Regions from separate parts of the Lysinibacillus sp. BSL11 genome, predicted to be linked through region 2. Evidence: riboswitches for the same ligand, from Rfam matches in the RefSeq annotation. Region 2 holds a riboswitch; the other holds the start of a gene.
What was found. Region 2 has a riboswitch for preQ1 ahead of queF (preQ(1) synthase). Riboswitches for the same ligand answer to the same signal wherever they lie in the genome.
Positions count from the first base shown of each region.

Region 1: it holds a riboswitch for preQ1, as region 2 does, so the genes downstream of both, RCJ95_RS06125 (QueT transporter family protein) here and queF (preQ(1) synthase) in region 2, are expected to answer to the same signal.

Region 1 covers NZ_JAVGCX010000004.1:108,857-112,283, forward strand. The annotation lists gene trpB (tryptophan synthase subunit beta) at 1-621, opposite strand, end outside; T-box leader at 680-879, opposite strand; gene RCJ95_RS06125 (QueT transporter family protein) at 948-1,430, opposite strand; PreQ1 riboswitch class I at 1,437-1,481, opposite strand; gene RCJ95_RS06130 (ABC transporter substrate-binding protein) at 1,803-2,825, shown strand; gene RCJ95_RS06135 (ABC transporter permease) at 2,910-3,427, shown strand, end outside.
Region 2 covers NZ_JAVGCX010000006.1:155,420-158,846, reverse strand. The annotation lists gene RCJ95_RS09040 (S8 family serine peptidase) at 1-1,740, opposite strand, end outside; PreQ1 riboswitch class I at 2,050-2,096, shown strand; gene queF (preQ(1) synthase) at 2,223-2,723, shown strand; gene queC (7-cyano-7-deazaguanine synthase QueC) at 2,828-3,427, shown strand, end outside.

The sequences.
Region 1 (3,427 bases), on a different contig from region 2:
AAAATGTTTAACCATTGATGGGAAGGGGTGTGGTCCAACTGCTGAGCCTAATAAATAGAAGGTTGTTTCATAGTTTTCTACTAAGTCAGCGAATGCTTCATCTACAGCATCCTTTAAGCGGCCTTGCCCTTTATCGACAGCAACAACTTTCGCTCCGAGAAGTTCCATGCGAAATACGTTCAATGCCTGACGTTTTGTATCTTCCAAGCCCATATAAATCGTGCAATCCATTCCAAACATGGCACACGCTGTAGCTGTTGCTACTCCATGTTGTCCTGCACCTGTTTCGGCAATTACGCGATTTGCTCCCATACGTTTAGCTAGTAAAATTTGTCCTAATACATTATTGATTTTATGTGAGCCTGTATGGTTAAGGTCTTCACGTTTTAAATAGATTTTTGCGCCACCTAATTGCTGTGTTAAATTTTCTGCAAAATAAAGAGGGGATTTACGCCCGACATATTCACGGAAATAGTAATCTAATTCTTGCTTAAAATCATCATCCTCTTTATACTTTTGAAAATTCTCATCTAGTCTATTTAAAACATTTTGAAGCTCCTTTGGAACAAAGCTTCCACCAAATTCACCGAAATATCCCTTTTTTTCTACTACTGTACTCATCTTAACTCGACTCCTCTATGCTAATTTTTCCAAAAAAAAAGCCACTCCAATCCCTCATAAAAAGGACGAGTAACCGTGGTGCCACCTTCATTCGCAATTTTTGCGCGCTTTCCTGCTCCGGTAACGGGGAGCGAATCGGCCTTACATTTGATAAGGCTGCTCTGAAGTCCATTCACAAGTCTGTACTACTGGTTTGCACCAACCACCAGCTCTCTTAAAGTAACAATGCTTGCTACTACTCTTCTTCCTTGCATTTATTAGAAAGAATTGTAGAGTATTTTCAAAATAGTGTCAAGAAAAAAGACGAATCTAAAAAGATCCGTCAGTTAAATCAAATTTTTAAAGTGAAGGCGTTTGTTTAATACATACATAATCGGTGCACCTACAGCTAATACAACAAATTCACCCGCCGCGACTGTTAGCCAAGTCCAGAAAAATGGCAACTCTAAAGCCAAGTTCAGCTCAAAGGCAATGATAAACATAGTACATGTAAAGAGCAATGTATTAATAATTAAACGTGCCCAAATATTTTTGACAAATTTACAGATTAAAATAAACAGGCCGAGTGTAATCATTGAATGACCTACACCAAACACTAAATCGTAAATGCCAAGTGGTGAAAAGAGATTAGAGATCAATACTCCAATAATAATCCCTACGGCAAAGCGTGGATTAAAGGCCACTAAATGGTTAAACATCTCAGATACTCGGAACTGAACCTCTGTAAAACCAAATGGTGCAACAAGCATGGTTACAGCTATATAGAGAGCCGCAATGATACCACTTGCTGCTAAAAATTTTATCTTCATATTCATTTCTCCTTAGTTTTTTTTCGTGGGATGGTTACGAACCACGGTGCTTTCACACAAGTAAATATTCTATTATAGATATCTAGTAGAAGTCAAATGTCAGACTTTGTCTATAATGTCCTATCGCCGCAAAATTGTCATAAATATTTTTTACTATGTTGAAAAAGGAACTAGAATAACTAAAACAGCGTAGTTTAGCGGTTTAAAGCGCCAAATTAAATGAAAAACTAAAATATTTTGTCAATTTTAAAAGTCAGAACATTCATAATGTTGTTGACGGAGCTCGATAATAACGATAATATAGCGATACATTCACACTTTGTTTGGATAAAGTGCGATAGATATTCGAGAATATAATCGGGGGGATTATTTGTGAAAAGCAATGTAAAGAAGTTGTCATTCCTTCTTTTTGGATTAGTGTTGCTTCTTGCTGCTTGTGGTAGCGGTGGCTCTGGTACAACAGATTCAAAAGGAAATGAAACAAACAATGCTAGTGAGAGCGGAAATGCAGACGATAAAACATATAAAATCGGGATTACTCAAATTGTTGAGCATCCATCGTTAAACGCAGCAACGGAAGGCTTTAAAAAAGCAATTGAAGATGCTGACTTAAAAGTTGAATACGATTCACAAATTGCACAGGGAGATAATAGCCTTAACACAACAATTGCTAACAATCTAGTAAGTGCAAACGTAGATTTGATTTTTGCAAACTCTACACCTTCTGCTCAAGCCGCTGCAACAGCAACAAGTGATATTCCAATTATTTTTACATCTGTTACAGATGCTGTTGGTGCACAGTTAATTGACTCAATGGAGAAGCCAGGGAAAAATATTACAGGCACAATCGATTTACATCCTGAAACGATTTCTAAAACTGTAGCATTCCTAAAAGAACTTGGCGCGAAAAAAGTAGGGATGGTCTACAATGCCGGTGAGCAAAACTCAGTTGCACAAGTTTCAGAAGTGAAAAAGGTTATGGACGAACAAGGTTTAGCGGTGGTAGAAGCATCAGCATCTACTTCAGCAGATGTAAAACAAGCGACAGAATCTCTAATTGGTAAAGTAGACGCTTTCTATATTATTACTGATAACACAGTAGTTTCTGCATTAGAGTCGGTAATTGATGTTGCCAATACGAATAAATTACCATTAATCGTAGGAGAACTAGATTCTGTAGCACGTGGCGGTTTAGCTGCTTATGGGTTTGAATATTTCGATATCGGTTATGAAGCAGGTCAAATGGCTGTGAAAATTTTAAAAGGTGAAGCGACACCTGCCGATACACCTGCACAATACCCACAAAATCTGAAATTATTAATCAATAAAAAAGTTGCAGATGATTTAGGAATCGAAATTAAAGATTCTTGGGGTGCCGAAATTCTAGAACAGTAAAACGAAGCGGGGTGAACTATCCCCGCTTTATCTTCATTTTACAAGCGATATAAATAATAAAGAGATTTAGGAGATGATTCAACGATGTTTTTAGCATTATTTGGCGCAGTGGAGCAAGGAATCATCTATGCAATTATGGCACTTGGTGTATATTTAACATTTCGGGTGTTAGATTTTCCGGATTTAACGGTTGATGGAAGCTTTGTAACAGGGGCGGCAACTGCAGCAACAATGGTTTTGCTTGGCTACCACCCAATCTTAGCGACTTTAGTGGCAATTGTTGCTGGATTTATTGCTGGATGTATGACAGGAATTCTTCACACGAAAGGAAAGATTAATCCGCTTTTATCAGGAATTTTAATGATGATTGCTTTATACTCGATTAATCTACGTATCATGGGGTTAACTGCAGAAAATACGATAGGTCGCCCGAATATTCCACTACTAAACTCTGAAACAATCTTTTCAAAGTTTCAATCTTTCTGGAGTAATTTAGGGATCGATGATGCTATCAATAACCTATTAAAAAGCATAGGCTTTCAGCATGTACCAGGTACATGGAGTGTGCTGATTGTTGTATTAATCATCACGATTTTAATTAA
Region 2 (3,427 bases):
ACTTACATCTGGTTTAATATCAAAGTTTGGCGTAGATGGTCCACGGGAACTTGAATCGTTTACTTCATCCCCCAGTGTTTTTGTGGAAGTAAATTGACTAAAGCTGACTCTTCCAGCACCACCGACTAATGCAGCACGAATTGCATTACCATCCGTTTGGGACATATCAAATGTTGGTAGAAAAGCAAAGGAATCACCCAGGAATGTACCTGAAATATTAGGTGCATTTGTTCCACCAGCAAAGTTATGAATAATTGTGGCGACTGCTCCATTTGCCTTTGCGTTCGCAATTTTATCAACAAATGCGATGCTGCCACGAGAGATCAATGCCACTTTACCTTTTACATCGATTCCCTCATAGTCTTTTACTTCTCCGTTTCCAGGAATAGCAACTAGGTCAAATTCTCCTTGAAGCTGTGTTGCTAAATCCCTTCCAAAAGTTGTGCCCATTAATGGGAGCTGTTTTGTTAAGTTGTAGTCACCAACTGTAACATTCACTTCACCGTTATACATTGTTTCAGGATTTGTTGTGTTACCAACAGCAATTCCTAAACGAGCGGTTGCAGGCGTGCCCATTGTTCCTCGATTTGGGCCGGAGTTCCCTGTTGCAATTACTCCGATTGTTCCAGCCATCATTGCATTATTAATAGCAAATGAACCTGCGTCCGTTTCAGAGTTAGCCCCCCCACCAAGAGAAAGGTTGATTATGTCCATTTTTTCTGTTACAGCCGTTTCAATTGCTTTAACAATACCAGATGTAGCCCCACTTCCATATGCACCAAGAACACGGTAAGCATAAAGGTCTACTTTTGGAGCAATTCCTTTAATGCCGAAATTGTTAGCTCCAATTGCTGCAATGGTTCCAGCAACATGGGTACCGTGAGAAGTATAGAACGAGCTTCCCTTTTCATTAAATTCAGGTGTTCCAGCAGGACGCTCAGAAGGCAATGTTTCCGATGCATCGTCATCTGCCCGAGGCTTTGTGTAAGTTGATGAATTTGGAATAAAGTTTTTCCCACCTTTATAAATTCCAGCGAACTCGGGGTGATCTGCATCAATACCAGTATCTAATACTGCTACCTTTATACCTTGTCCTTCAATTCCTTCATTCCAAAGCTGTTCGATGCCGAGGAAAGAAATACTTGTATTCATTTGAGCCTCTAATTGATCTTCCTTAATCAGTTCTGATGATTTCATTGTCTTATCTTCTGATGCGTAAACAATTGCATCAGGTTCAATTAATGTTATTCCTTCTATTGAAAGCAGCTTTGGGAGATCATTTGCTTTCACAGTTGCTGCAAAACCGTTTAAAACAGTATCAAATGTGTAGCCTTGAGTCATTTGAACATTTTTAGTAGCTAATTCTTTTTTAACCTGTGCTTGTTGAGATTTTACATTTGACCGAACTTCATTTGCTCGCGCATTAGAGAACTTTTGGCCTTTCACTTGGCTCATTCCTTGCTCTAGTGCCACAGGCTTTTCAGATAAATGTACGATGACTGCAACTTCTTGATTGCCTGATACATTTTGTAAGCTTTCGTGAAGAGTTGGACCATCTTTAGACAAGCTTAGCTGTTCAGCGATAGCCGCCTTTAATTGAAGTATACTTTCACTTTGGCTATCCTGCTTGAATGGTTTCGAATCTTCAGCATTAGCACTCGATAATGGAACCAATAGAAAAAGCACCATAACGAAAGCTATCATACTACTTAAAAACTTCGTAAACTTAAACTTTTTCAAATCTCATTTCTCCCTCCACTCATAATTATCGCACTTTTCAGTTTAGTGTGATATTTCCAATTTATCACAGGTGAGATAATTCGAATATCGGAATATTAAAAAAACTCAAAATATTGATAATTAGTATTACTTTGTCAAAAATGAATTAATTCTATTTTCCTAGTAATTTAATAAAAAAGTAGAACTTTCAAATGAGTATTGACTTACAGTAATTCATACTTTTTATCATTTAAGAGTTTTATAAAAAATCCATTTGACGTTCTGTATTATTTTTTGTACGATATGGAAGAAAAGAATGCCCGGACTAGAACGGGAGAGGTTCATAGCTGATACCCTCTATAAAAAACTATGGAAACATGACAATATGCCATGTCCATATCGGACGTGGCTTTTTTTTATCTGTTTACTTATGTTTTAAATAGAATGATTGGTGATGCCTCTCTTGAAAAGTGTTGGGAAACATTTTACAAGGAGGTTTTTTTATGTCTGGCAGAAGTCATGAAGAAGGATTAAAGGATTTAACCCTATTAGGTAATCAAGGTACAAAGTATTCCTATGATTATGCACCTGAGGTATTAGAGGCAGTGGATAATCTTCATGCTAATCGAGATTATTTTGTTAAGTTTAATTGCCCAGAGTTTACTAGTTTATGTCCGCTTACAAATCAGCCGGATTTTGCAACGATGTACATTTCATATATCCCAGATAAAAAAATTGTTGAAAGTAAATCTCTAAAGTTGTATTTATTCAGTTTTAGAAATCACGGCGATTTTCATGAAGATTGCGTGAATATCATTATGAACGATTTAATTGCACTACTTGATCCAAGATATATAGAGGTTTGGGGGAAATTTACTCCACGTGGGGGTATCTCGATTGATCCATGGTGTAACTATGGGAAGCCAGGAACGAAATACGAAGAAATCGCCAATTATCGTTTAATGAACCACGATCTTAACCCAGAAAAAATTGATAATCGATAAATGAAGCAAGAAAGAGGTTTTTAGCTACCCTCTTAAAAAAACTAAGAAGAAAGCAGCACTTTTTCTTAGAGTGCTGTTTTTTCGATATAAGGGAGTCTTTATAGATGAAAAAGAAAAAAGCAATTGTAGTATTTAGTGGAGGTCAGGACAGCACAACTTGTTTGTTCTGGGCAAAAGAACGCTTTGAAGAGATTGAGGCAGTAACTTTCGATTATGGTCAAAGGCATCGTCTTGAAATTGACTGTGCGAAGGTGATAACAGAGAAGCTTGGTATCAAGCATCACATACTTGATATGTCTCTCCTGAATCAACTTGCTCCGAATGCATTGACACGACAAGACATAAAGGTGAAGGACGGAGAAAATGGTGAGCTCCCATCGACTTTTGTGCCTGGCCGCAATCTCCTTTTTCTTTCATTTGCGGGCGTTTTAGCGAGCCAAGTAGGGGCAAAGCATATTGTAACAGGTGTTTGTGAAACTGATTTTAGTGGATATCCGGATTGCCGAGATGTCTTTATTAAATCCTTAAATGTAACGTTAAATTTATCGATGGATGATTCCTTTGTGATTGATACACCCTTGATGTGGCTGAATAAGGCACAAACATGGGAATTAGCTGATCAGCTTGGGGCACTTGAGTTTGTACGACAAAGAACGTTGACTTGCTATAACGGTGTCATAGCAGATGGCTGTGGTGAATGCCCA